One region of the Vibrio sp. HB236076 genome, then DNA from elsewhere that is predicted to be linked to it. Evidence: predicted binding sites of a transcription regulator. Region 1 holds the regulator's gene; each other region holds the start of a gene.

Evidence for each region. The regulator CRP, encoded in region 1, controls carbon source genes, mostly activating them, when cyclic AMP is high. The targets are predictions, from matches to a motif close to TGTGANNNNNNTCACA.
Region 2: the regulator CRP is predicted to act here: its motif matches at 4,240-4,255, upstream of AB0763_RS10710 (NupC/NupG family nucleoside CNT transporter).
Region 3: the regulator CRP is predicted to act here: its motif matches at 4,511-4,526, upstream of AB0763_RS08335 (ROK family protein).

What each region holds. Positions count from the first base shown of each region.
Region 1 is NZ_CP162601.1:229,270-239,448, forward strand. Features, by position in the region: gene rnr (ribonuclease R) at 1-461, shown strand, start outside; gene rlmB (23S rRNA (guanosine(2251)-2'-O)-methyltransferase RlmB) at 521-1,267, shown strand; gene AB0763_RS01070 (phosphoglycolate phosphatase) at 1,323-1,991, shown strand; gene trpS (tryptophan--tRNA ligase) at 2,164-3,180, shown strand; gene AB0763_RS01080 (aminodeoxychorismate/anthranilate synthase component II) at 3,273-3,866, shown strand; gene AB0763_RS01085 (aspartate aminotransferase family protein) at 4,091-5,302, shown strand; gene AB0763_RS01090 (hypothetical protein) at 5,602-6,186, shown strand; gene crp (cAMP-activated global transcriptional regulator CRP) at 6,288-6,920, opposite strand; gene AB0763_RS01100 (phosphoribulokinase) at 7,158-8,027, opposite strand; gene AB0763_RS01105 (YheU family protein) at 8,213-8,449, opposite strand; gene AB0763_RS01110 (hydrolase) at 8,628-9,602, opposite strand; gene AB0763_RS01115 (TIGR02444 family protein) at 9,795-10,179, opposite strand, start outside.
Region 2 is NZ_CP162601.1:2,447,982-2,458,160, reverse strand. Features, by position in the region: gene AB0763_RS10730 (ABC transporter permease) at 1-63, opposite strand, end outside; gene AB0763_RS10725 (ABC transporter ATP-binding protein) at 63-1,619, opposite strand; gene AB0763_RS10720 (BMP family protein) at 1,961-2,959, opposite strand; gene AB0763_RS10715 (TatD family hydrolase) at 3,397-4,179, shown strand; gene AB0763_RS10710 (NupC/NupG family nucleoside CNT transporter) at 4,389-5,648, shown strand; gene deoC (deoxyribose-phosphate aldolase) at 5,935-6,714, shown strand; gene deoA (thymidine phosphorylase) at 6,742-8,061, shown strand; gene deoD (purine-nucleoside phosphorylase) at 8,148-8,867, shown strand; gene queA (tRNA preQ1(34) S-adenosylmethionine ribosyltransferase-isomerase QueA) at 9,135-10,179, shown strand, end outside.
Region 3 is NZ_CP162601.1:1,887,401-1,897,579, forward strand. Features, by position in the region: gene sohB (protease SohB) at 1-963, opposite strand, end outside; gene AB0763_RS08325 (YciK family oxidoreductase) at 1,051-1,794, shown strand; gene AB0763_RS08330 (chemotaxis protein CheV) at 1,961-2,905, opposite strand; gene AB0763_RS08335 (ROK family protein) at 3,219-4,436, opposite strand; gene AB0763_RS08340 (patatin family protein) at 4,604-5,788, opposite strand; gene AB0763_RS08345 (sodium-dependent transporter) at 6,395-7,852, shown strand; gene AB0763_RS08350 (MetS family NSS transporter small subunit) at 7,854-7,946, shown strand; gene AB0763_RS08355 (hypothetical protein) at 8,031-8,462, opposite strand; gene AB0763_RS08360 (RDD family protein) at 8,992-9,453, opposite strand; gene AB0763_RS08365 (PTS transporter subunit EIIC) at 9,459-10,179, opposite strand, start outside.

The DNA.
Region 1 (10,179 bases):
ATGTCACCAGTTTTGGCTTCTTTGTCCGGTTAACTGAGCTACACATTGATGGTTTAGTCCATATCTCTAACCTAGATAACGACTATTACCATTTTGATGCCGTTGGCCAGCGTTTAAAAGGTGAAAGCTTCGGGGCTATTTACCGTCTCGGTGATGAGGTGAAAGTCAAGGTTCGCGCGGTGAACCTCGACGAGCGCCAAATTGATTTTGAATTGGTGGGGACCAGTCGCCAACCTCGCGGCAAAGGAAAAACCGCGAAAAAACGTGCGTTGGAAGCAAAACAAAAAGCGAAGGCGAAAAAACAAAAAGCTAGCAAAGCAAAACCTTTGGTTGAGCCGACAAAACGTCCAGAGGGAAAAGCGGAGAAACCTGCCAAGGGAAAAGCATCAAAAGAGAGAGCAGCTAAGCGCCCAAGCAGAAGAAAAGCGAATAAAAAAAGCAAACCCAGTACCGGTAATTAATCTTAGAACTCCCCGTCAATGGGGGAACTGAGTCGATCAAAGCGTCAACGAGAAAGAAAATGAGTAACGAATTTATTTATGGTATTCACGCTATTCAAGCGGTATTAGAGCGTGATCCCGCCCGTTTTATTGAAGCCTTTGTGCTTAAGGGACGTCAAGATGATCGCCTATTGCCTTTGCTAAACGAGCTCAATGTGATTGGGGTATCGATTCAGCAAATGGGACGAAAAGCGTTAGACGAAAAAGCTCAAGGGGCTAACCATCAGGGAATTATTGCCCGAGTTAAGCCGGCAAAGAGCTACAACGAAAATGATCTTGACGGTTTACTCGCTGAGAACCGAACCCCGTTATTTTTAGTGCTCGATGGCGTGACTGACCCTCATAACCTCGGTGCGTGTCTGCGCAATGCTGACGCGGCCGGTGTTGCAGCGGTTATCGTGCCAAAAGACAAGTCCGCCCCATTAACCGCGACAGTGAGCAAAGTCGCGTGTGGTGCAGCTGAAACTGTGCCCTTAGTACGAGTGACTAACCTTGCTCGTACCATGCGTGAGTTGCAGCAAAAAGGGGTTTGGTTTGTCGGCACCGCGGGTGAGGCAACCCACGATATTTACCAAGCCAACTTATCCGGCCCTCTCGCCATCGTGATGGGGGCAGAAGGCGATGGTATGCGTCGTTTGACCCGAGAAACGTGTGACGACTTGATCAAAATCCCTATGGCCGGTGCGGTGTCGAGCCTCAATGTATCGGTGGCGGCAGGGGTGTGTTTGTTTGAGGCCGTGCGCCAACGATTGTCAAAAAACGCATAACGACCCGTGCTTGTATACTGAGTGACCCACGAGTTTGATAGAAGAGAGAAACAGTTTGAAATTTAAGTTAATTGCATTTGATTTAGATGGCACCTTACTCGATAGCGTGCCAGATTTGGCCCTGGCGGCACAACAAACCGTAAAAGAGTTGGGTTACCCAGCGGTGACAGAAGAGCAAGTTCGCGATTACGTTGGCAATGGCGCCGATATTTTAATCGGTCGTGCGTTGAGCCAAAGTATCGATGTGAATCCAGAGATCCCTGTCCAGGTATTGCAACAAGCACGTCATTTGTTTGATGAGTTTTACGCCCAAAGTGGCCATCGTGCGAGTCATTTGTACCCCAATGTAGCGAGCACATTAGCGGCACTGAAAAAATCCGGTCACACCTTGGCGATTGTGACGAATAAACCGTCTAAGTTCGTTCCTGAAATCTTAGAGCAACACGCGATCGGTGAGTATTTTTCCGAAGTCTTAGGTGGCGACGCCTTTGCGGAGAAAAAGCCCAACCCAGTCGCCTTGTTGCATCTACAAGAAAAGTTTGCGGTTAGCGCTGAAGACATGTTGATGGTCGGCGACTCGAAAAATGACATTCTAGCCGCGCGTAATGCCGGTTGCCAGGTTCTTGGTTTGACCTATGGTTACAACCACGGAGAACCTATCAACGATTCCGCGCCAGACTACGTCTCTGATGATATTAATGTATTGCTAGATATCGTAAAATAAGCGATAACACGGTAGAAAGGGAAGTGGGTGACATGCTTACGACCCTTTCTCTAGGCATAGGCCAATAATGGCCGGTAAATCATACCCAATTGATTATCACCTTGCTGAGGCCAAAGGGAACGTCGAATTGGTATCACGTTTAAATTAAAAAGAAGTCAAAGGAAACTAGCTAATGAGCAAGCCCATCGTTTTAAGTGGTGTTCAACCTTCTGGTGAACTGAGTATTGGTAACTACTTGGGTGCGCTTCGTCAATGGCAACAAATGCAAGACGATTACGATTGTCAATATTGTGTGGTTGATCTTCACGCCGTCACTGTGCGTCAAGACCCCAAGGCATTGCGCGAAGCAACACTCGATGCCTTAGCCGTCTGTCTTGCTGTTGGTGTTGATCCGAAGAAGAGCACTCTCTTCGTACAATCTCATGTGCCAGAACACGCTCAGCTAGGATGGCTTCTTAACTGTTACACCCAAATGGGTGAACTGCAGCGCATGACGCAGTTCAAAGATAAATCTTCGCGCTATGCCAATGACGTTAACGTCGGTTTGTTTGGCTACCCAGTGCTGATGGCGGCAGATATTTTATTGTATGGCGCTCACCAAGTCCCGGTGGGGAGCGATCAAAAACAACATCTCGAGTTGGCTCGTGATATTGCGACGCGCTTTAATAATATTTACAGCCCAGAGTCGCCGATTTTTACCGTGCCTGAGCCTTATATTCCACAAGTGAATGCTCGAGTGATGAGCTTACAAGATGCGACTAAGAAGATGTCTAAATCAGACGATAATCGCAAGAATGTTATCACTATCTTGGAAGATCCTAAGTCGATCATCAAAAAGATCAACAAGGCGCAAACGGACACAGAAACGCCACCGCGCATTGCCCATGATGTTGAAAATAAAGCGGGAATTGCGAACTTGATGGGATTGTATAGTGCTGCAACTGGATTGAGCTTTGCAGACATCGAAGAGAAGTACCGCGGTGTGGAAATGTACGGCCCATTCAAAAAAGACGTTGGTGAAGCGGTTGTCGCCATGCTAGAGCCAGTACAAGAAGCGTATCAACGCATTCGCAATGATGAGGCTTACTTGCAAGACGTGATGCGTCAAGGTGCCGAAAAAGCCTCTGAGCGTGCGGCCGTCACCTTGGCCAAAGCTTATCAGGCTGTCGGGTTTGTTACTCGCCCATAGCCCATTTCGTCAAGGCCTGTTGTTGCAGGCCTTGTTTGTTTCGGTCATCGATCATCGTGATCGTTTTTTGTTTGTTCACAGTGTCTCCCGCCATGCTAGTCATCATCGATAATTACGATTCTTTTACTTACAACCTCTACCAGTATTTTTGCCAACTTGGTGCTCAAGTGACCGTCGTGCGCAACGATGCGATTGACCTTGACGGGCTCAAGGCACTCAATCCCTCTCATTTAGTGATTTCTCCTGGGCCATGTACACCTAACGAAGCCGGTATTTCAATTCAGGCCATACAAGCCTTTTCTGGCCATATTCCCATTTTGGGGGTATGTCTTGGCCATCAGGCCATTGCCCAGGCTTTTGGGGCGAACGTCGTCAAAGCTCGCCAAGTGATGCACGGAAAAACATCGCCCATTCGTCATAACAACACCAGTGTGTTTAAAGGGCTGAATAACCCACTTACGGTGACGCGTTATCATTCTTTGGTGGTGGAGTCACACTCTTTACCCGATGATTTTGAATTGACGGCTTGGACTGAGTACAGTGATGGCTCTTTTGATGAAATCATGGGCTTTTGCCACCGAACGCTGGCGATTGAAGGGGTGCAGTTTCACCCGGAATCCATCAAAACGGAGCAGGGACTCGACTTGTTGGCCAACTTTTTAACTCGCCAGTCAGGCCAAGGCTAAGTAACACTCGCTTTATTGATTGCTTATTCATAATAGCATTAATCGATTTTTTTGACTTATTCTCTTATTTACTTGCCTTTTTGAGAATATTGCCGTATTTTTATTTTGTTTAAATATGCATTTTATATGATTATTTATGTGTCAGGTTCGACGGTTAAGCAGGCGAGAACGTCGTTTCCGTGTCGTGGCATAATGCAGCCGTGAAAAAACAGTAAGGACATAAAATGAGTGAGCATTCTCCGATCAATAGAGCGTTATTCAGTGATGTCATGGTTCCCTGCTACAGTCCAATGGCCATGGTACCAGTCAAAGGGCAAGGTGCACGCCTGTGGGATCAAGAGGGCAATGAGTATATTGATCTCGCTGGTGGTATTGCCGTGAGCTGCCTTGGCCATTGCCATCCAGCCATGGTATCAGCAGTTAACGAACAGGCGCAAAAATTATGGCATGTCAGCAATGTCATGACCAATGAACCGGCACTAAAATTGGCGAAAACGTTAACCGAGCTCAGCTTTGCTGATAAGGTGTTTTTTGCAAACTCAGGCGCTGAAGCCAATGAAGCCGCGTTAAAATTGGCCCGTCGTTATAGTGCTGATAAATTCAATGCTGAAAAAACAGAAATTATTGCTTTTGTACAAGGTTTCCACGGCCGTACTTTCTTTACCGTGACGGTGGGTGGGCAGTCGAGCTATTCGGACGGTTTTGGACCTAAGCCCGGTGATATCACTCACTTGCCTTATAACGATATTAAGACGTTGCAAGCGCATATGTCTGAGCGCACATGCGCGGTGATCATGGAGCCTTTACAAGGCGAAGGTGGGGTTATTGAACCCGATGCCGAATTTGTTCAGCAGGTTCGTCAATTGTGTGACCAACATCAAGCCTTGCTGATATTTGATGAAGTACAGACCGGCAATGGCCGTACTGGGGAATTTTATGCTTACCAGCACTTAGGGGTGACTCCTGACATTCTCAGCACGGCGAAATCTTTAGGTGGCGGTTTTCCTATTGGCGCTATGTTGACGACGACAGAGCTGGCAGAACACTTTCAACCGGGTACACATGGCTCGACTTATGGGGGGAACCCTTTGGCCTGTGCTGTCGCGCAAGCGGTTGTCGATATTACTTCTCAGGCAGACACTTTGGCTGGGGTGAAAGAGCGCGAGCAATGGTTACGTGAAGGGTTAGCTGCGATTAATCAACAGTACCCGATATTTGCAGAGATCCGTGGTAAAGGGTTATTAATTGGCGCGGCTTTAAATGAACAATGGCAAGGACGCGCAAAAGAGATTCTGACCGCGGCTGGCGAGCAAGGTTTATTGGTCTTGGTTGCGGGAGCCAATGTTGTTCGTTTTACTCCTTCACTGGTCATCACTAAAGAAGAAATGAATGAAGGCCTTAAGCGTTTGGAAAAAGCCGTCGCGAGTTTGTTTTAATACCTAACCGCGACTTTCTAGTGGTTATTTACTACTGATTTACGCGGGTTAGTATCGCCAATTCATTATGCCTGGCCTGTTGGGCCGGGCATTTTTTTACTCTTTTTCATTTCGAATTCCTTTCTATTTCTATCAATAGATGATGGCTTTTTCATCATGAGCTTTGATTATTTTTCTGCTCATACGGCTGTTACAATCGCGCTGATCTTATCTTGTGACATGAATATACTCTCCCTCACTCAATCAAAATGAGTGTCAGGCGATGAGCAGCGTTCATTTTTCTTTGAGAGTAAAGCATCATGAAACCTTTTGTAGACACGAAAAAGCCAGACAATAAACGCGTTATTGATGGAGTATACGAAACAGGGAAAATGCGTCTCACCATTGCTGAATCAATGGTGAGCAAGCAATTTAAATCCAAAGAAAGCACTCATAGGCGCTATATGATTGAAAAGTTGGCGCTCATACAGCTTAAAGGGATCAAAGGTTTTCCTCAGTTACTAGAGAGCTTTGATGACATGCATCTTTTGCGTATGACACGCTTGAGCGGGGTACGACCCAATCGCCTATCAGAGTCACACTTACACCAGTTGCACCACTTAGTCAGAGCAATGCTCAAAGCGGGCGTAGCACGTCACTCATTGCCGATTCGCGATCTGTTGGTGTCACCACAAGGCAAAATCAGTATGGTCGACTTTGAGCGCGCTACCTTAAAGTCTCGAAGCAGTTGGCTAACTTGGTGGGTCGCTAAGCAAGTTTCTTTGTATCATTTGTATCGTCTTATGGCTCAGTATCAACCGCAGATGCTCACCCCTAGACAAAGCCGTTTTGTGCAATACAGCTTGATGTTGCGAGGCCTAGTTCACAAGGTTAATCACCTTTAAATCTCGATCATCTTGAAATGGATTGATGAGACGAAAAAAAACGCCTGAGCTTAGCCCAGGCGTTTGATTTATTCGTCGTTCTCTGTCGCAACAATAAAAAGTTAACGTGTGCCGTAAACGACAATAGTTTTGCCGTGCGCAGAGATGAGATTTTGCTCTTCAAGCATTTTCAAAATACGACCTACGGTCTCGCGAGAACAGCCAACGATTTGACCAATTTCTTGGCGAGTAATTTTGATCTGCATGCCATCAGGGTGCGTCATCGCATCGGGCTGTTTGGCTAGGTTCAGTAACGTTTGTGCAATGCGACCGGTTACGTCAAGGAAAGCAAGATCACCCACTTTTTGACTGGTTACTTGCAGGCGTTTTGATACTTGACTCGCCAAACGCATCAACACTTCTGGGTTGACTTGAATCAGCTGACGGAATTTTTTGTACGAGATCTCAGCCACTTCACAGGCGCTTTTCGCACGAACCCAAGCCGTACGCTCAAGGCCTTCTTCAAATAAGCCTAGCTCGCCAATAAAGTCACCTTGATTGAGGTAAGAAAGGATCATTTCTTTGCCTTCTTCATCTTTAATCAAAACGGCAACGGTGCCTTTGACAATGAAGTATAAGGTTTCGGCTTTCTCTCCCGCGTGAATCAAAGTACTCTTTGACGGGTATTTATGAATGTGACAGTGAGACAAGAACCAATCTAATGTTGGATCGGTATTCGGTTTACTTAGAACCATAATCTTTTACTTCCTCTGCAGAGTGCACTTGCTGCTATCCATAGTGTAGCGAAGCTGAAAACCAGACTCCTAGCATAAGAGTTCCATCGACTCGCTGCAAGTATTGTTCTTTATCATAAAATTTGTATCTGTTACTAGATACTTATCTCGATTCTAACTACTTTCGTCAAGCAAGTTCGCAGTAAAAGTGTGCACACTGTCACATATTTATTATTCCTTGCTGTGAATGGAAAAGAATTAGCTGATTTTACCGGATTCTATCAATTGCTGAAGCAAGGGCCGCACGATCAATTCCATGGCAAAGCTCATTTTGCCACCAGGTACGACAAGCGTATTGTGACGTGACATAAAAGAACCGTCGATCATGGCTAATAAATAAGGGAAGTCGACGTTTTTAATGCCTCGAAAGCGAATGACGACAAAGCTCTCATCTAAACTGGGTATGCCTTTCGCATTCAGTGGGTTGGAGGTATCAACGGTTGGCACGCGCTGAAAATTGATATGAGTCCGTGAAAACTGCGGGGTGATAAAGTTCAAGTAATCGTCCATTGAGCGAACGATGGAGTCCATCACGGCTTCGCGCGAGTGACCTCGGTCACGGGTATCGCGGACAAACTTTTGAATCCACTCCAAGTTCACGATAGGTACCATACCGATCAAAAAATCGACGTGTTGCGCGACGTTGACTTCACCGTCGACCACGCCACCGTGTAAGCCTTCGTAAAAAAGCACATTGGTATCGTCGGGTAATTCTTGCCAAGGGGTGAACGTTCCCGGCATTTGATTAAAAGGGACCGCTTCATCAAAGCTGTGCAGGTAGCGACGTACTTGACCGCTGCCATCGCGCCCATAGCGACGAAAAAAATTGGCCAGCGATTCGAAGTCGTTGGCTTGTGGACCAAAGTAGCTGATATGGCGACCTTGTTCACGGGCTTTGCGTATTTCAATGTCCATTTCTGGGCGCGTGAAGCGATGGAAGCTATCCCCTTCAACCCACGCGGGTTTGATGCTCAACATATTGAACATTTTGCGAAAAGCTTCGGAAGTGGTTGTAGTTCCGGCACCCGATGAACCGGTGACGGCGATGATAGGATGTTTCGCTGACATGACAACCCTTGTCTTATTTCAACACAACCTGTGTTTATAACGGTTAGTATGTAATGTTGCCGAAGACAATATCATGAACACATGGCTGAGACTGATTTAAACGGCAACAATGGGATGGCTTTCTCACCTTGAGTTAGCCAAACAAATAATTCTACTGGTAGCATACCACAAACACGCATCTGTGATCACAACGCATCGTGTGTTGCTTGAGTCATTGATTGACGAGTTTGAATATTGACGGTTTCGTGAAGTTCAGAATAAACGACGTGGGCCTCACCACGAGCGAGTAAGGTTTTAACTTGTGCGACTTTCTCACTCAATGAAACTTCATGTTCACCGTAATCGGTCCCTTCGCGCAAAACAAATTGCTCGATTAAGTTCTCTAACGCGTCAGGGCTGATGTCTTGCCAAGGAACGATCATATTGTCCTCCATAAAAGTAATACATCGCATTTTATACTAATTCAGCGATGACTGTGATCAAGATTGACCGAGCTTTTTCTCAATGGTTTGAATTTCGTGCCGATAAAGACGCAAAAATAAACGTGACCTTATTCACTTTTATAAGTTGCAATACCTGTGTTTATGCCATTGTTTGCCATTAAGATTGGCCGAAAGATTGATAGTAAGAAGGCAAGCTTTCTTCTAACCAAAAGCGCGGCTTTAAAGATGATCCAGTCAAGAAGCCCACATGCCCACCATGGGGAAGCAATTGATAGTCGATGTACTCCGATAATACATAGCGGGGGATGACGGCCTCAGTCATAAAAGGATCGTCTTGAGCATGAATAATTTGTGTTGGTATTGTAATGTCGTTTAAGCGTGTCAGGGCGGAGCATTGTTGGTAGTAATCTTGTGCGTTGCTAAAGCCATTGAGTGGCGCGGTCAATTGGTCATCGAAGTCTGATAACTGTTTAATGGCGGAGATATCATCGGCTTTTAAACCAAGCTGTTGCTCGATCAAATTGGCTTTGAGCAAGGCATTGCGTTTGAGTGAGTTGAGTAAGTAGCGGCAATACACTTTTGAAAAACCCTGTTCGATGCGCTGTGAACAGGCCGCAAGATCGAAGGGAGCAGACACTATACTGGCCGCGCTCAGCTTGGGGTTATCTCGATATTGGGCGAGGTAGTTCGCTAACATATTGCCACCCAGAGAAACACCCAGAGCGACTTTGGCCTGATGTGGGAAGTGCTCATCAAGTAATTCAATCACTTGGCGAGCATCGTCCGTATGCCCCGAATGGTAAGAACGAGCATAGCGGTTTGGTTCTCCGCTGCAACCGCGAAAATGCATCATCACACAGAGCCAGCCGGCTTTTTTAAAAGCTTGCATAATGCCATTGGCGTAAGGGCTATTAAAGTGGCCCTCTAAGCCGTGAAACAAGATGAAAATCGGTTTGTGTGTCACGTGTGGGCTTTGCCAATACTCACTCCATGCGAGGTCGATAAAATCACCATCGCGCGTATCGACTCGTTGCCAAAAGGGGGTAAATAAGGGCTTACGGCGAATCAATCGCGGCAATAAGGTTTGTAGGTGTGGGTTGGTAAGCCAAGTTGGCGAAGAAAATTGCGTCATAGTCAAACAGCCTTAAACTTTCTTTGTGATGGGGTGGCAAAATAACGACGTTCCACAATAACGTTTTCTCTTCATTATACCCATCTCATGAAACGCATGCTCAATGACCACTTCGCAATTAGCGGTTTAATCAGGTAAAACGAAAGCATCGCTTTCCTTCGGTTACGGTCTATTGAGTGAAGTGGGTATTGGTTAAACGTCGCCGCGAGAAGCATTCGGCACTAAACTCTGATAGAGCGTATCGCTGGCACCGAGCTGATGGCAGTATTGCCATGCGAGTGGCGAGTCGGTGTTTTTGACTAATGACAAGGTCGCTAACGTGGCGACCAAGTCGTGTTGTTGCTGCTGCTCAAGTTGCAACTCAAATTGAAGACTTTCGCGATACAAGGTATCGACCACTGAGGCTTTCAGTTTGCGTCTGAGTTCGCGAAAGTCAGTCAATAAGTGCTCGCAACGTTGCAAACTGTGCCATAGTTGCTGCCAACCTTGACGGTCGAAGCTCAACTGATGTTGATCCAACCAAATCAACAATAGAGCAAAATTAACATTGCCGTGATAGCGATTTTGCAGCGTTAAG
Region 2 (10,179 bases), 790 kb from region 1:
CGCAACGTTAATGGCGGGCAACAATGCAACCGTTACCCAAGCCGGAACTTTCTTTTGACTCATTAGTGCGATCCTTGAACTGGTTTTAAATGATCAGGCAAAATATTGGCCATCATTAAGCCGAGCGTTTTCTCGTCGGCTTGCTCTGCACTGACTTCACCGACAATGGCCCCGTCAAACATGACTAAAACTCGGTCAGATAAACTGAGAATTTCGTCGAGTTCGACCGATATCAGTAACACGGCTTTACCGGCATCGCGTCCGGCAATAACTTGCTGGTGGATGTATTCAATTGCACCAATGTCGACACCGCGGGTGGGCTGGCCGACTAATAATACATCCGGGTTTTGCTCCATTTCTCGTGCAATAACCAATTTTTGTTGGTTACCCCCTGAAAAATTGGCTGTTTTTAAATGCACATTATTCGGACGCACATCCCATTTATCCATATTGACTTGGCAAGCGTCTCTTATGGCTTGTTTGTTTTGTAAGAACCCCTTGTTGTATTTTTCTTGGTTGTGATAACCAAGGATGTAGGCTTCTTGTGCTTCAAACTTGTTAATGAGGCCTTGTTTGTGGCGATCCTCTGGGATGTGTCCGACTTTCATCGCACGAACTTGTTGAGGGTCTTTAGGGGTTTGGGCTGTGATGGTGTTTCCATTGAGATCGATCGAGCCTGATGAAGGGGTTAGGATGCCAGATAACAAGCCCAACACTTCGGATTGTCCATTGCCAGAAACCCCGGCAATACCAACCACTTCTCCGGCTCTAACGTTAAAACTGATGCTTTTGACTCGTTCGACACCGCTGCTGTCGAAATACTGAAGTTTATCGACTTGAATCAAAGGTTGCTTTGGCATCGCGATGTCTTTATCCACTTTTAAGCGCACTTTACGCCCTACCATCAGTTCGGCGAGTGCGTCTTGATCGGTATCACAAGTTTTCACGTGCGCCACCATTTCGCCTTGGCGCATTACGGAAATATTATCCGTAATCGCAAGCACTTCACGCAGTTTATGGGTAATGATCATCACGGTGGTGCCTTGTTGGCGTAACTTGTCGAGAATGCGAAATAAGTGATCGGCTTCTTGTGGCGTTAAAACCCCTGTCGGTTCATCTAAGATCAAAATTTTCGCATCTCGATACAGGGCTTTTAATATTTCGACACGCTGTTGTAAGCCAACAGGAAGCTCGCCCACAATGGCATCTAAAGGCACTTCTAAGCCGTAATCTTGTTCAATTTTCAGTAATTTCTTACGAGCAGAAGACAAACTTTCACTGAGTTTCCAGCCCTTTTCTGCGCCGAGAATGATATTTTCTAATACCGTGAATGTATCGACTAGCATAAAGTGTTGATGGACCATGCCAACACCGGCTTTGATCGCCTCTTGTGAATTGGCGGGTTTATAGAGCTGGCCATTGATGTGCATGCTGCCTTGGTCAGCATGATAAAAACCGTAAATAATGCTCATCAGGGTTGATTTACCGGCACCATTTTCGCCGATGATGCCATGTATTGAGCCTTGAGGAATTTGAAGATCGATATGTTTGTTGGCATGAACGGCGCCAAAGCGTTTATCAATTCCTTTTAGTTCGATGGCGAAGTCTTGGGAAGTCATCACATTTACATCCTGAAATCTGTGAATGTTTACACCCATTACATCCATTAATACTGAATAATCAAGCTAATACACCGATCATCATTAAATGGTTAATCCTTGCCTTGGTGGGCAGTGTCTCGATTAACACCGAAATGAGATGGCTCGACTAAAGAGTATTTAAAAGCTGTGATGAGTCTTGTTGAAGACGCGTATGGCACTGCAAGAAGAGCCATGCCACTGTCAACGTGGTATCGCAAAACAATTCTTGGGTTATTGTAATCTCAATTACCGGCCACCCTTGAAATAGAGGATCGTCAGGGTGGCCATACGTGAGTTTATTGACTATTCATCAATGACGATTAGTAGGTACAAGTATTGTCAGACATGTAATCGTGAACCACGATCTTACCGGCGACGATATCGTCTTTTAACCCGTCGACATAGGCTTTGAGATCAGAAGAAATAAGCGCTTTGTTGTTGTCATCCAGTGCCCAAGCTACGCCGTCTTCTTTCAGGCCAAGCACTTTGATACCAGGGGTCCAACTTCCTTGCATTGCGGACTCCCACGTATCGTAAGCGGCCATGCCGACACGCTTAACCATTGAAGTCAGCATCGTTCCAGGTTGAATGTGGTTTTGGTTAGAATCAACACCGATAGCGAATTTTCCTGCATCTTTTGCTGCTTGATACACCCCCATCCCCGTACCGCCTGCTGCGGCGTAAATAACGTCAGCGCCTTTTGAGAATTGAGATTTTGCTAATTCAGAACCTTTGGCTGGATCCGAGAAAGCCGCTGGCGTTGAGCCCGTCATATTTTGCAAAATAGTGGTATCGGCATTGGCGTATTTCACGCCTTGTTGATAACCGCATTCAAATTTTCGGATCAACGGAATATCCATACCACCAACGAAACCAACGACACCAGTTTTCGAAGTTTTAGCGGCAATCGCACCTACTAAGAAAGAGCCTTCATGTTCTTTAAAGATCACAGATTGAACATTGGGTTTGTCGATGACCATGTCGATGATGGTGAATTTGATATCCGGAAACTCGCCTGCCACTTTTTCGACAGCAGAGGCCATGTTAAAACCAACGGCAACGATCGGGCTAAAACCACGACTGGCAAGGCGACGCAGACCTTGCTCTCGTTGTGCTTCGTTTTGTGGTTCAAATTCACGAACTTTAACATCTTTATCGGCATTGAATTTCTCAACGCCGTTTCTAAATACGGCTTCGTTAAAAGATTTATCAAATTTACCGGCGGTATCATAAACCACAGCCGGTTTTTCGGCGGCAAAAGAAGAGAAAGAGCTAATTGCTAAAGTGAGCGCTGAAAGAGTGAGTATGGATTTTTTCACTGGTGATATCCCTATGTTGTATTGTAATCATCATTAACGTCGTTCTTATTGGCAATGTGAGCGTTACTGTATTTTGCTCACATCATTATTATTATGATGGGTAAGATTTGAATTGAGCATGCCTTTGCTCAAAAAATCGAATAGATTTTTTAAAAAGTCGATCCTGGTCTTACCTGAACAAATATTATCCTGAGTTACCCATAAAAAAAAGCCATCTCAGTCACAGCTAATTGACATAGATGGATACTTTTTGATCTAAATTGTGATGTAAATCACTAATGAAGTGGGGGAGTGGCTTGTTCTCTATCGCGCGTTGTTCGTCTTAAATGATGATTTTATCGACTCTACACATCGTATAACGTGATAATCTAGTCTCTCGTCCCACCCATTTAGTCAATCGATACTTGAGCGTCTTGTCGATTGGTTAGGAGGTTTATTTGTCGCCATTGTTTGATACCCATTGTCACCTTGACCGCCAAGATCGCAGTGCGCTTTCTCTAGACTCTATTTTAGAACAGGCGCAACAAGTTGGGGTGAACCGCTTTATGTTGCCAGCTTGTTTCGCCGCAAATTGGCAAGAGGTTGTCGAGATAACCAAGCACAATGAAGGGGTGTATTGTGCTTTGGGGTTGCACCCCTATTTTATCGAACATCATCAAAACAGCGATTTAGATAGATTGGCTACCTTGTTGGAAAGCCGGGAACAATCAAAATGTGTGGCGGTTGGTGAAATGGGACTGGATTTTTATCATTCACGTGACACGCAGGAAAAACAGACGTTTTTCTTTCAACAGCAAGTGAAGTTAGCGAACCGCTATCAGTTGCCTGGGGTGATACACAATCGTAAGGCGTCACAGGACATCGTCAAACTGTTGCGCCGCACCCCATTGGAAAACGGGGGAGTGGTACACGGCTTTACCGGGAGTCTTCAGGAAGCAAAGCAATTTATTGATTTGGGAATGATGATCGGCGTGGGGGGAAGCATTACGTATTTACGTGCACAGAAAACGCGTCACACCATCGCGAGTTTACCACTTGAGTGTTTGGTGTTGGAAACCGACGCCCCTGATATGCCGTTATCAGGCCGACAAGGACAAGAAAACTACCCCTTTTATTTACCGCAAATATTTGAACACTTGGTGGCACTTCGCTCTGAGTCCAAGCAAGTGATCGCCGAGGTCTTGTGGGCCAATAGCCATCGCTTATTTTCGGTGAAATGACATTGATGCAATCGTTTACATACTAAAGTTGGGTGAATTTGCTTTTATCTCGGGTTGTTTTTTGAGCTATTTCACAAAATTGTCATCTGTTACATCTAGAACCACATAAAAGTGTGAAATTGGTACTACTTTCTTGGCGATGGATACGTATAATTGGCGCTTCTTTTAATGCCCCTTTTTTGCCATCAACTATAAGGAAGCCATAAACCATGAGCCTGTTTATGAGCCTGATTGGGATGGTCGTACTGATCGCTATCGCAGTACTGCTATCTGATAATCGCAAAGCCATCAATCTTAGAACTGTGGGTGGTGCATTTGCCGTCCAATTTATCCTCGGAGGGTTTGTACTTTACGTCCCTTGGGGTAAAGACCTTCTCGCTGGTTTTTCTGCCGGTGTACAAAATGTGATCGATTACGGTAAAGACGGCATCAGCTTTCTGTTCGGTAGTTTGGTTAACTTTTCGGTCGACGGTATTGGATTTATTTTTGCTTTCCAAGTGCTGCCAACCGTTATCTTTTTCTCCTCGTTGATTTCTGTATTGTATTACTTAGGTGTGATGCAATGGGTGATCAAAATTTTAGGCGGCGCTCTACAAAAAGCGCTCGGCACTTCTCGCGCAGAATCTATGTCTGCTGCGGCTAACATTTTTGTCGGCCAAACCGAAGCACCATTGGTCGTGCGTCCATTCGTACCTAAAATGACTCAGTCAGAGTTGTTTGCCGTGATGTGTGGTGGCCTGGCTTCTGTTGCGGGTGGTGTATTAGCGGGTTACGCTTCAATGGGTGTACCTCTTGAATACCTTGTTGCTGCGTCATTTATGGCGGCGCCAGGCGGTTTGTTGTTTGCCAAGATCATCAAGCCTGAAACCGAAACACCAAACGATGAAATCATCGAAATTGATGGTGGTGACGAAAAACCCGCTAACGTCATCGATGCTGCGGCAGGTGGTGCCTCTATGGGTCTACAACTGTCGTTGAACATTGGTGCAATGCTGCTTGCCTTTATCGGTTTGATCGCTTTGCTAAACGGCATCTTAGGTGGTGTGGGTGCATGGTTTGGCTTTGAGCACTTAACCCTAGAATTGTTATTGGGTTGGTTGTTTGCCCCATTGGCTTACGTGATTGGCGTGCCTTGGAATGAAGCGACCTTGGTTGGTTCTTTCATCGGCCAAAAAATTGTCGTCAACGAATTTGTTGCTTACCTCAACTTCATTCCATACGTTGGTGAAGGTGCACAAGTGGTTGCTCAAACCGGTCAAGTTCTATCTGAAAAATCAACAGCTATTATTTCGTTTGCATTGTGTGGTTTTGCGAACTTGTCCTCCATTGCTATTTTACTTGGTGGTCTGGGCGGTATTGCGCCAAACCGTCGTCAAGACATCGCTCGCTTTGGGGTTAAAGCCATTGCTGCAGGTACCTTGTCGAACTTGATGGCCGCGACCATCGCCGGTTTCTTCTTGTCGTTCTAAACCCAGGACGTCAAACATCAGAACCATATTGTCAGCCCTATAGTGCTTTGCTATAGGGCTGCTTGTTTTTTAATTACTTTTTTTGAGATACAAAACGTTTGCGTTTTTAAACTGGCTACCTTTTGTGAGTGAAAAGCTCTACTCTTGAACAGTGAATACGTTATCGACACAGCGGTGACAGGGATAGCAATTGATCAGACGATCGAGTCTTCAAGGAACCAAGTCCGTTCATCTAGGTGCCAGTTCGCTCAACGAATGGTGACTGTGAACTTTATTGGAGAGAAAAATGAACGAATTACAGCAACAAGCTCTACGCGCTTTACGTCTAATGGACCTAACAACGCTCAATGATGACGATACCAATGAAAAAGTGGTGAGTTTGTGCCAACAGGCGAAAACGGCAGTTGGAACCACCGCGGCGGTATGTATTTACCCTCGCTTTGTGCCGATTGCGAAAAAAACATTGGCTGAGCAAGGCACCCCAGAGGTGAAAATTGCCACGGTAACGAACTTCCCACATGGCAACGACGATATAGAGATTGCGGTTGCTGAGACCCGTGCTGCCGTTGCTTACGGCGCTGATGAAGTCGATGTGGTGTTTCCGTACCGCCGCTTAATCGCCGGCGATGAGCAATGCGGCTTTGATTTAGTTAAAGCGTGTAAAGCGGCTTGTGGCGATACTGTATTGTTAAAAGTCATTATTGAAGTCGGCGAATTAAAAACTGAAGCCTTGATCAAACAAGCGTCGAAAATTTCGATTGAAGCCGGTGCCGACTTTATTAAAACCAGCACGGGTAAAGTGGCGGTTAATGCGACGCCAGAATACGCACGTTGGATGTTAGAGGTGATAGCTGAGCTCGGTGTTAGTGACACTGTTGGTTTTAAACCCGCTGGTGGTGTGCGCAGCGCTGAAGACGCAGCGGCTTATTTGGCGATGGCCGATGAGATTCTCGGTGCGCAGTGGGCTGATCAGCGTCACTACCGTTTTGGCGCGTCGAGTTTGTTGACGAACTTGCTCAATACCCTTGACGTCTCTGATGACGTTGCTGACCCAAACGCTTATTGATTTGGCGATTTGTATTGAGGAGGCAGGATGTTTCTAATACAAGAATTAATCGCTAAAAAGCGTCTTGGTAAAGTGTTAAGTCGAGACGAGATTTATTTTTTGATCGATGGCATTACAAAAGGGACGGTGGCGGATAGCCAAGTGGGTGCTTTTGCAATGGCCGTGTGCTTTCAGGATATGACCAAGCAAGAGCGCATCGACTTAACCTGTGCAATGCGCGATTCTGGTCAAGTATTAAATTGGCGAAGTCTAAACTTGTCTGGTCCGATACTCGACAAGCACTCGACAGGCGGCGTTGGTGATGTGACGTCTTTGATCTTGGGTCCTTTAATTGCTGCTTGTGGCGGCTATGTCCCCATGATTTCAGGGCGTGGGCTTGGTCATACCGGCGGCACGCTCGATAAACTTGAAGCCATCCCTGGTTATCAAGTCGAAGTCTCAAATCAAAAAATTGGCACGACCTTACAATCGGCAGGTGTGGCGATCATTGGTCAAAGCGGGGAATTGGCTCCGGCGGATAAACGCATTTATGCCATCCGAGATGTGACTGCGACGGTCGATAACATCTCGTTGATCACGGCTTCCATTCTGGCCAAAAAACTGGCCGCTGGACTCGATGCACTGGTCATGGATGTCAAGGTGGGATCCGGTGCCTTTATGCCCAGTTATCAAGAGTCACAAAATTTGGCACAAAGCATCGTTGATGTTGCCAATGGGGCTGGTACCCAGACTCGAGCTCTACTGACCGACATGAACCAAGTACTGGCTCAGTCGGCGGGCAATGCGTTGGAAATTAAAGAAGTCATTGCCCTGCTGACAGGGGATGTGCGTTCTTCGCGTTTGTACCATGTCACCATGGCGTTGTGCCAAGAGTTACTTGTGATGGGTAAGCTGGCTCACCATGCTCAAGAGGCGAAAGTCATGCTCGAGCGCGCGCTCCAAAGCGGCGAAGCGGCAGAGCGCTTTAACCGCATGGTCGCCTGTCTTGGTGGGCCGAATGACATTATTTCCACTTACCAAGAACACCTACCGCAAGCGAAAATCGTTCGTCCGGTGTTTAGTTCAACCAATGGTATTATTGGCCAGATAGATACCAAGCAAGTGGGCATGGCAGTCGTTGAGCTTGGCGGTGGTCGTAAACAACCAACAGATAAGCTGAATTACAGTGTCGGTTTAGAGGCGATTTGTGGTGTCGGCGAGGAAGTGGATTCGCAGCGCCCACTGGCTTTGATTCACGCTCAAAGCGAGGAAGACTGGCAACGTGCCGCTCGTCGCTTGCAACAAGCGATAGTGACGACTCAAGAGCCGGTTGAATCAATCACGTCGGTGTATCAAACGATTGAATAATTTTATCGGCTAAGTCGGTAAACGACACCACTTAGCCACATTAAGTCAGATTGACTTTTTACACACAAACTAGAAGGAATACGCGAATGGCAACGCCTCATATTAATGCTGAAATGGGTGATTTTTCAGATGTTGTTTTAATGCCTGGAGATCCTTTACGCGCAAAATACATTGCCGAAACGTTTCTTGATGATGTTGTTGAAGTGTGTAACGTTCGAAATATGTTCGGTTACACTGGGACTTATAAAGGCCGTAAGATCTCTGTGATGGGACACGGCATGGGCATCCCTTCTTGCTCTATCTACGCCACAGAGCTTGTCAAAGACTACGGTGTCAAGAAATTGATCCGTGTTGGCAGCTGTGGTGCGGTCAATGAAGGTATTAAAGTACGTGATGTTGTGATCGGTATGGGAGCTTGTACTGATTCTAAAGTGAATAGAATTCGCTTTAAAGATCACGATTTTGCCGCAATCGCTGATTACCACATGGTAAGAGCAGCCGAAGAAGCCGCCAAAGCGCGTTCGGTTGATGTTAAAATTGGTAACTTATTCTCAGCAGAGCTTTTCTACACACCGGATCCGGAAATGTTCGATGTGATGGACAAATACGGTATTGTTGGTGTGGAGATGGAAGCGGCAGGCCTTTATGGCGTAGCGGCAGAGTACGGCGTGAAAGCGCTAACCATTTGTACGGTGTCTGATCACATCAAAACAGGTGAGCAAACCACGTCGGATGAGCGTCAAAATACCTTCAATGAGATGATTGAAATTGCGTTAGAGTCGGTATTGATCGGCGACCAAGCTTAAAAGTTATCCCAGCGGCTAGCCATCGCCTCTGGATTAACACACAAGAAAAACCGAGTGTATTGCTCGGTTTTTCTATTTTTAAACTTGAATGTCGAGATGTTCGCTTTGTTGATCGCCTTCGCTGCGCCCTTTGTTTTTAACTTTTTGTTGGTGAACTCGGAGTGGAAAACCGCGCAAAACTTGCTATTGACACCTGTCTCTCTATACTAGCGTCGGCGAACGATGACACTCGCTATATCCACCATTTACAGAAGAAGAAGCCTAACCATGCAAGTTTCAGATTTTCATTTCGAACTGCCAGACGAGCTGATTGCCCGCTACCCTCAACCGGAAAGAACGGCAAGTCGTTTATTGCAACTCAATGGCAACACGGGAGAGTTAAATGACCGTACATTCACCGATGTGTTGGCGCTAGTCGAGCCCGGCGATTTAATGGTGTTCAACAATACTCGTGTGATCCCAGCCCGTCTTTTTGGCCGCAAGGAATCCGGTGGTAAGTTAGAAGTTTTGATCGAACGCATGTTGGATGACAACAGTATTCTCGCCCATGTTCGTTGCTCAAAATCCCCAAAACCTGGCAGTGTCATTTGGCTCGGTGAGCAAGATGAATTTCAAGCAACCATGGTGGCTCGCCATGATGCGCTGTTTGAGTTGCGCTTTGAAAGTGATTTGTCGGTTTTGGATATTTTAAACCAAATAGGCCATATGCCTTTGCCACCTTATATCGACCGTCCCGACGAAGAAGCGGACAAAGAGCGTTACCAAACGGTATACAATGCCAAGCCTGGCGCGGTGGCAGCGCCGACCGCCGGGTTGCACTTTGACCAAGAATTATTGGAAAAGATCAAAGCAAAAGGCGTTGAATTTGCTTATGTGACACTGCATGTCGGCGCGGGTACTTTCCAACCCGTTCGCGTTGATGAAATTGAAAATCATCACATGCACGCTGAATATGTCGAGGTGCCGCAAGAGGTGGTGGCCGCCATTGAAGCCACTCGCGCTCGCGGCAAGCGCGTTATTGCCGTGGGTACCACCTCCGTACGCTCTTTGGAAAGTGCGGCTCAAGAAGCAAAAAAAGCCGGTCATGAAACAATCCAGCCTTTCTTTGGTGATACGGAAATCTTTATCTACCCCGGTTACCAATATCAAGTGGTTGATGCGTTAATTACCAACTTTCACTTACCCGAGTCGACCTTGATCATGTTGGTGAGCGCTTTTGCTGGTTATGATCACACCATGAAGGCCTATCAGCATGCTGTGCAACAAGCCTATCGCTTTTTTAGTTATGGCGATGCCATGTTTATCACTAAAA
Region 3 (10,179 bases), 1.3 Mb from region 1:
TTGAGCATAACGAATTTGCAATACTGATTTCTCTTGGCACATTGTGGCTAACAATTCATCTGAGGTGCTCAATTCATCCACTAAGCCTAATTGATGGGCTTTGATACCAAACCAATGCTCGCCAGTTGCAACCTCATCGAGCGCTAAACTCGGTCGGTGTTGTTCAATAAACTGCTTAAACAAACCATGTGTCTCTTCCAGCTCCTGCTTGAACTTATCCCGAGCTTTATCACTGTTTTCACCGAACATTGTCAGTGTGCGCTTGTATTCACCAGCGGTCAGTTGCTCGTACTCAATATCGTATTTTTTTAAGACTTTATTAAAGTTGGGTATCTGAGCAATAACCCCGATAGAGCCAACAATGGCAAATGGAGCGGATACAATTTTATCTGCGACACACGCCATCATATAACCGCCGCTTGCCGCCACTTTATCGACTGAGATGGTCAGGGGCAAACCGGCCTTTTTAATACGATCGAGCTGAGAAGACGCCAAGCCATAAGCGTGCACCATGCCGCCGCCGCTCTCGAGCCTTAGCAAGACTTCATCTCCTTCCTTGGCAACGGCTAAAATCGCACTGATTTCCTCTCTTAGTGAAGACACTTCCTTGGCATCAATACCGCCTTTAAAATCCAACACAAAGACGTGTGGCTGGCGTTCTTCAAGCACTTTGCCTTCTTTGGCTGCTTTCTTGAGCGATTTTTGTTGTTCTTTTTGTTTGGCTTTTTCTGCTTTTCGCTCTTGTTTTTGCTGTATTTTACGCTGTTGTTCATCGACTAAATGTTCACTGAGTTGCTCGACATTATCACGGTATTGCTTAGAGAGATCCAACACCTCCAAATGCCCCTTTTGTGCACCGCTTCTTTGGTTACTCGACTTAACCAGCACCAAAATCACCAGCAGAGCGATCACAAAGGTGGCAATTTTGGCCAAAAAAAGACCATAATCAAATAAAAAATCCACGCTATATTCCTCTATTCTTTGGATTTACTGTATGGTAACTATCTTGTCATGAATGCTTAAATAAACGCAATCGATTAAGGATGAAACATGCCAACATACTCAACCAAACCCGATGCTTTCCAACAAAAAACCATCGTTATTACCGGTGCAAGTGATGGTATCGGTCGTCAAGCGGCCCTAAGTTATGCCGAACACGGTGCCAATTTGGTCCTATTAGGCAGAAGTACAACTAAGCTCAAACAATTATCAAGCGAAATTGAGCAGTCATTCAACACGAAAAACTGGTTCTACTCATTTGATTTCGACACCGCCACCGATAACGACTATCAAGACCTCGCAAAACAAATTGAAACCCACAGTCCAACTGTCGATGGCTTGCTTCACAGTGCTGGCCTATTAGGTGAATTAACCCCATTAACCGAAACAGACATGGCGAGCTTTGATCAATTATTCAGAGTTAATGTGCGTTCTAACTTGCGATTAACCCAAGTATTGTGGCCATTACTCGAACGCGCTCCCGCTGCGAGAATTCTTTTCACCAGTTCGACAGTTGGCCATCAAGGACGGGCATTATGGGGAAATTATGCCATTTCAAAATTTGCCGTCGAAGGCATGATGCAAGTGCTCGCTGACGAAACCAAAAACACCCCGATTCGGGTTAATGCGATTAATCCAGGCGCGACAAGAACGGCAATGAGAGCACAGGCCAAGCCCCAAGAAGATCCGGGCACGCTAAAAACACCGCTTGATATCATGCCTTTGTACTTGTATTTGATGTCGCCAGAAATGCAAGACACTCATGGTCAATGCCTTGATGCCCAACCTAAATAATCCCAGTCGAATTCAATAGCGGGTAAAATTTCGATAGCATCGCTGGGATAATCACTGGTAGAAGAAAAGAGATTAGGACAAATATCCATTCTCGATAACAAAAATGCCACACGACAGTCCATGTCAGTGTGGCATTGCAAGCCTTCGCCTTTTCTGGATAACAAGATCAAATACCGATTTCTCTCATTCGGTCTTGAACAACTTTGACTAACAAGTCGGGTTGAAATTTGGAAATGAATTGATTACAGCCGACTTTCTTGACCATCGCTTTATTAAAAGCCCCACTCAATGAGGTATTCAAAGTAATGTAAAGATCAGCCATTCTCGGATCGCTGCGCACTTCATGCGTTAATTTATAGCCGTCCATTTCCGGCATTTCAGCATCGGTGATCATCAGCAGCAATTCGTCAACGGGATTACGTCCTTCGTCACACCAAGATTTCAGTAAGTTCAACGCTTGCATACCGTCTTCACAGGCAATGATTTCAATACCTAATTGAGATAGAGTATCTTTAATTTGATTGCGAGCCGTTGAAGAGTCATCGGCAATAAGCACTTTACGCCCCACAAGGTTTGGTACCAGTTGTTCGTCCAACACCCCTTCTGAAATCGTCACATCGTAATCGACAATATCAGCCAACACTTTTTCAACATCGATAATCTCAACAATACGTTGCTGATCATTATCTTGAATATGAGTGATCGCAGTTAAAAAGTTGTCTCGACCCGATGTTTTTGGCGGCGGCTGAATTTCGGTCCAAGCCGTGTTGATAATATTTTTCACTTGCCCAACCAAAAAGCCCTGGGTGGTGCGGTTATATTCTGTGATGATGAGGTTTTCTTCGACGTCTTCAAGGCGAGACGGTGGAAAACCAATCGACTGACGTAAATCAATCACAGGGACCGCTTCACCACGTAAAGTGGCAACCCCACGTATGTTGTAGTGAGAGCCGGGTAGCTTGGTCATAGGTGGAACTTTGATAACCTCTTTAACTTTAAACACGTTAATGGCAAAAAGTTGACGGCTGTTTAAGCTAAAAAGCAGCAATTCTAATCGATTCTCTCCAACGAGTTTGGTTCGTTGGTCGACACTGTTTAAAACCCCAGACATAGGCATCCTAATAATTGATTAAGTTTGTTATCTCGATCTGATTAAAGTTGCGATCACTGTGATCATGAAAATAACACGTGATCACAAGGCAAAGCACGTTCTCATCAAACAAGAAGCCAAATAGGTATTTTGTCGGTGACTATTTTAATCACGCTATCACTTTTTAACTCGGCTAAGGTGACCAAATATTAAGTCAAATTGGTGATAACCTTGTACAATTACTCTAAAGCTAACGCAAAGGTTACTTTTGCGCAAACATTGCGATGGGCTTTATGCAATATATGCGGATTTTGTGCTTAAAAGGGGTCACCATTCAACCTTCAATCACTTTCATCAACAGTTCACCATCGTACATCGCTTGTTTGACTAACGCCGCCCCTGGTAGGGTTGTGGTATGACTCAAATAAGCGGCTTCTAATACGAGCTCTTGGTGGTGTGTCTTCGGCGTCTGTTTTTTTATTTCCTCAATAAGCATAGGGTACAAAATCAAGCTTGCTTGGTTGATCTCACCCGCTAAAAGTACTTTTTCTGGATTAAAGAGATTGACAATAATAGCGATCGCTTTTGACAAGTGTTTGGCTAAATGAGCAATGCCAGCAAAGGCGAGTTTGTCACCGTTGTTGGCTGCCTGACAAATATCGGCAATCGTTAATTGTGGCGTCAGTCTTAAGATTGACTTTTTGCCCTGATTGAGCTCTTGTTGCAAAAATCGTTTGAGCGATTCAACACTCGCCAAGGTGTTTAGACAACCTCGATTACCACAAGTACACAATTCGCCATTTGGGTCAATTTGAATATGAGCCAATTCGCCAATATTGCCCTGAGCGCCATGCAGCAAAGCGTCGTTGACAATCACCCCCGCGGACACGTCATCTTGAAAATCAACGAGAGCCATATTGTGACTTTTACTAGAATGGCCATACATTTGTTCAGCCAGTGCCCATGAACGCACATCGTTACCAACAAAGACAGGCAAACCAATCGCTTGATATACCGCCTTGCCAAGCTCTAGGTTTGACACTTGAAAACTCGGCATCGACAACACACGCCCACTATTAGGGTCAACTGAGCCAGGTAAGGTAATCGCAATACTCGTCAAACGATCAACGACGCTTTGATACATCTGAAGAAATCGTTGAATTTCCGTCAGTAACGCATCCAAAAAGCCTTCTTGATCAACGCAAGTCAGATTCACTCTATGCTCAATTAATAAGTCGCCACCCAATTCGTGCAAAGCCAAATACAGTACATTCTGGTTTAAACGCAAAGATAAAAACTGCCAACCTTGGTGCTTAACGCGTAAACCAATCGCGGGACGGCCGCGCCCAACAGCCACGCCCAGAGCAATTTCTTCCACTAAGTGGCCTTCAATAAGCTCCCGAGTGATTTTGGTGATACTGGCCGGTGCCAGGCTGCTTTGCTTCGATAGGTCAATTCTGGAGATAGGCCCGTGTTGATCGATAAGACGATATACTCTTCCTGCGTTGTTTTGCTTAATTTGGTCAATGTGACCAGGTTGAGCCATGTACATTGATTACTCCGACATAAAATACAGAGGCATCTTTTGCTTTTGTAACGCGCTTGTGAAGAAGAAGAAGGCTATCTCGTGAGCCCAGTCACAATTCAATATCTTGCTTTGAGTCATCTATCACTGCCGCGATAAGTATCGCGGTCAAAATTCCCCGTATTACACGGTGCCTATGGCGATGAGTTCTGATTGAGATCACTGACATTATGACTCATATCTACCTTGTAATCAGCCGGCTTGTTCAGCACCGAATCAACCTGTGCTAAATATCGCTCACCCGCGGCAAGACCAAGCTCATAGTCGTGATATAAATCGTCTTTTTTACTCAAAAGAGAGCGCGTTTTCAGTGGCTGATCTGGTGCAATTTGCACGATAAAACAGTCTTCTGGGGGCTGATTTAAAAAGTCCAATGTCAAGCGGTAGGTTTGATAGTGAACCATTAACATATCGGCAAGCTGCGAATCAATTTTCCCCCCAAAAAGGTGACTGAGGCGGGTGATATCTTTCGCACCATAAAGCCAACGCTCGCCGTTCAGAGTACGGGGAACTTTATTATCCTGATTGAGGAAAGGCAACTGTTGACTCAAGTAGGCTTGCCAATCTGATTTCAACGACGTCAACTTGTCATACCAAGCATCTTGGCTTTGTAAAAATCGGTATACCATGCCCTCTTGTACTTGTTGGTCATCCGTCTCATTACTATCACTCGCCTCGACACAAGGCTCAGTGCGAATCACAGTGATAAAACGCGCACTGCGTCGCCACGCTTCTTGCACGGGAATCGAAGCTGAAACCCCACCGTCAACGTAAGTTTTATCAGCGATGTGTACCGGTTGTGGGTACAATTTGGGGATCGCGCAAGTCGCGATTAATGTCGATAACCAATCACGGCCAAGAAAAGGTAAGTACTCATCGTGCATTGTCGCGGTATTGGTCACCGCGGCGACAGCGTGCCGCTGACCGAGGTAACGGCGTCCCTGTTCAATATTGAGGTGATAAGGAGACGCTTGAATCGCTTTCATCGCCCAGTCTAAACCCAAGGCACGCGAGCCTCGTGTATAAGAAAACAAATTGAAAAAATCATTTTGAGTGGTCAGTTCATAGATAAAATCACGGCCCAGACCAGGCTGACGACAAAGATAAGGGCACAAATTTAATGCCCCTGCAGAAGTGCCAAAAAACTCATCAAAAAAATCAAAGTTAGAGGCTAAGAAAGCATCGAGTACCCCCGCGGTAAAAATACCTCGCTGGCCACCCCCTTGAGTGACTAACGCTTTTTTTCCTCGGATGTATCCCACCGCTTGCTCGGGTTCAAAATATGAGGATTCTGAAGTTATTAATGAAGTTCGTATCATTATTTCAGAATAACCTGCTTACTCGATAATGGCAATCAAACCCATTAGTTGATGGCGATCAACCCCACTGCTAGGATCGAAGTCATAATAATCGCAACTACAATCAAACTGCATTTTAACTCAATTTCCATCGCCTTCTCCCTCACCTCATTTCACTGTGTAATAACACTATTTAACGGGTATTCGTTGCTTTCATCATTGACCTACATCAAAACATGCTTTCATTTTAGCCTATTTCATCAGATAGTTTGGTTTAATTACAAAAATATGAAATAAAAACGCACAAACAAAATCAGAATTATATTTCAACAAAAATCTTCATTTTTACCATTTACACCCAAAAAATACGTTAATTGCAGTTTTTTGACTTACATAAAGCAAGAGACTCAAAACATCACCCTTCAGGTCAAGTTGATATGTAACCAGTACAATCTATTGATTTGACAATTTTAAATAGGTAGCCTCTTTGCTACGGACGGTGCTGCCGTCCTCACACATCGCACACTTTAACGACCGTCTTCACACAGTCACAAGATCAATACCTATAACGTGCTCAGCACACCACCGTGTTTTGAAGACCCATATGTAATATTGGAGTAACTTACTATGAAACGAGAACAATGGGGATCTCGTACTGGATTTATCCTAGCAGCCGTTGGCTCGGCAATTGGCCTAGGTAACATCTGGCGCTTCCCTTATATGGCCTATGAGAATGGCGGCGGCGCCTTTTTTATCCCCTACCTTTTCGCCATGATCACCGCCGGTATTCCTTTTATGATCCTAGAATTTAGTATGGGACATAAATACCGCGGCTCAGCAGCCAAAACCTGGACAAAAATTAGCCGCAAAATGCAGTGGCTAGGTTGGTTCCAAGTTGGCATCGCTGCCATTATTGGTATTTACTACGTCGCCGTAATTGGTTGGGCTATCTCTTATTTTGGTCTTTCTTTCAACCAAGGTTGGGGAAGCGACACCAATGCTTTCTTCTTTAGCAGTTATTTAGGCTTAGGGGATAACTCACCAACTAATCTGGGCAGTATTCAATGGAAAATAGCCCTCTCAATGGCTATCGCTTGGGCTGTTACGTATTTAGCCATCGTCGGCGGCGTAAAATCGGGTATTGAGCGCATGTCTAAAGTACTCATGCCTATTTTATTGGTCTTGGTGCTGTTGTTAATTGCTCGTATGTCAGTATTACCAGGCGCTTTGTCGGGGATTGAATACATGTTCAAACCTGATTTTAGCAAAATTTGGGATGCCCAAGTCTGGGCAGCCGCCTACGGTCAGATCTTCTTCACCTTGAGTATTGGCTTTTCTATTATGCTCGCCTACTCAAGCTACTTACCTGAAAAATCAGACATTAGCAATAACGCTTTTATAACCGTGTTGCTTAACTGCGGCTTTTCTATCTTAGCTGGTATTATGATTTTCTCCGTTCTTGGCTATATGGCACAAGAACAAGGAAAACCATTAACAGACGTGGTGAGTGCCGGTGTTGGCTTGGCGTTTGTTACCCTACCCGCGGCTATTAACTTACTGCCGGCGCCTTACATTTTAGGCCCCTTGTTCTTTTTTGCTCTTGTGGTTGCGGGCATCAGCTCACACATTTCTATTGTCGAAGCGGTTACCTCTGCTGTTATCGACAAAATGAAATGGAGCCGTCGCAAGGCCGCCACCATCGTCATTGGATCAGGCTTTGTCATTTCGATGGCGTTTGCCACCAACGGCGGCTTGCTATTACTCGATTTAGTCGATCATTTCGCCAACAACATCGGTATTATGACCAGCTGTTTGGTTGAAATTCTCTTCATGACCTGGCTACTTAAAATTGCGGATGTTCGCGATTATGTCAACAAGGTGTCTGATTTTACTATCGGCACTTGGTTTGAACTGTGTCTTCGATTTATCACTCCGATTATCTTGGTTTTCATTGTTGTCACCAAGTTCTCAGTTTTGTTTAACGAAGGCTATGGCGGTTATGACTTAACCCTAGGATGGGGCATGATTTTGGCCTTACTTATTGCAAGTATTGCCGTCAATACCTTCAGCAAAAAGGAGTTTTAATATGGCAACCAGCGCAATTATCATGATGATTATCGGCCTTGGTATTACCTGGGGCGGTGCGGTGCTTTGCATTCGAAAAGCAATGAATAAGTAAGTCGCATGACACTTTAAACGATAAAAGCCAAAGCAAACGATGCTTTGGCTTTTTTATGTTCTTTATTTTCTTACTCAGATACGCTTAGAAACGGTAAGTAATACCAATCGCGGCACCCAGCTCTAACTCTGTGTCATCGTGTATTTGCAGAGCAGGTTGAACTTCAGCGTAAGTCTCAACGTGGTTAGTTAACGCCATGTTTAAACCAAGCGGTACGCGAACCCCAAAGTCATCATCGTGACGGTTATCCCATTCGGTCCAGGCGCCGACACCGGTATACCAACTAAAGGGAACGTTAGCATTGAAGGTTCCGCGTTTAAAAATGTAGTCAAAAGCGCCACCATCGTTACCCAAAGTAAAACGATATTGATCATTGAGTTCCAAAACGCCACTTAATCCTTGGTCAAAGGCAATACCCACATCTAGGCCTTGATCATAATTGGCATCTGGACTTGGCGCGGCATGGGCAAAAAGTGGTGTCGCTGAAGCCAGTAAAATCACTGCTAACTTTTTCATAATAAAACCTTTTTGTTATTCATTGAGTTAAGTTTCTCACGATCATTCAGGGTTTAAACACATTGTGTATACTTAGCCTGCTCAAACCACTTCATTTCCAAATCACACCTTTGCGAAGATACACAGCCAAAGCTTGGGTGAAAATTTGCTCGTGGAATAACATCTAGATTAGGGAAAAATGACAATATCAATGTCAGTAACGGGTGAAGGGATGTTAAAAAAACCGACAAAGTTCCCTTATTGACTATTTATTTTTTAATCGTATTTTTTATATTCAAGGATAAAAAAAGCCAGTGTAATACACTGGCTTTTCTATTGGTTGAATATCAGACTTCGCCGTGACAAGTAATACCAATCTGATTCGGTATGTGGCCAATGATAGCGCGAAATAAACGCTTAAGAACAAAGCAAGAAAAGAATCTAACTCATTATTCTACAGTTAATTTTCTTAACGATGTTATCAAGCTTTTTAGCCATCTTGGGTAACCACCTATTGAGTTAGATTGGTAGAAACTATATTAGCGCTAAGCTAGGAATCGATAACTTGCGTCAAGTGCTTATTATCATGCCAACTCAGATGACCAAAGCTGACCCATTGCGCCGCTGCATACAAGGGATACAACCCCAAGGTCGCTAAACTCAACAGCATTTTATCGCATTCCCGGTATAGATACTGTTTACTACTTAAGTCTCGACCCTCTCGGTCACATACTTTTAAGCGCAAAAAATACTTGCTCAGTGATTGCCCTAAAAAGTGATAACACACGGTTTGATAACCGAGATAAACTGCGAGATACAATAAAAGCATCAGTAAATACATCGCCAATAATACCGGCAAAGAATAATACTTATCCGGTGAGAGCCAAAAGCCCTCACCTTGTTGTAAATGATGGAGCATCAACAGCACCGCTTCCATGATCACTTGAGTGAACATTTTTGCGATCAGTACATCAATCACAAAAGCCCCGCAGCGTCGATACTTTAACCCCATACTCACTAGCGGCCTAAACGCTCATTAATTTCAGCTTTATAGCCAGCAGCTTGAGCGCCATAAATGACCTGAATGCCCGTTTCACCGACTTTTACTAAGCCCTTTGCACCAAGCTGAGACGTCCAATACGCATTATCTTTAACTTGTGAGCCATCTTTTACGGTAATTCTCAATCGAGTAATACAAGCATCGACATCCACCAAGTTATCTGCGCCCCCTAGCGCTGCAATCATCTCATCAATCTGACTGCCAGAAGATTGAGCGACATTACCCGATTTGGCAGCCTGATAATCTTGCTTAGACACAACGGCAACCGCACTGCCCTTACGCCCTGGCGTTAGGACATCAAATTTAACGATGTACCAACGGAAGAGGAAGTAATACAGTACCGCATAAGCAAGGCCAACCACCACAATGTAATACCAATGGTTAGCTGTACCGGTAAGGCCGGGTAATAAACCAAATAGTGTGAAGTCGATAAAGCCACCACTAAATGTCATACCCACTTTGACATTGAGCATATCCATTAACATAAAGGAAATACCGGCCAATGGTACGTGGATAAAATAGTACAAGGCAGGTGCCAAGAACAAGAAAGTAAATTCAATTGGCTCAGTAATACCGGTCAAAAACGCGGTTAAGGCAACAGAAAATAGCAAACCGCCGGCGGCGCTTTTGTTCTCTTTGTCTGCCAAGCTGTACATCGCATAAGCAGCCGCTGGTAAA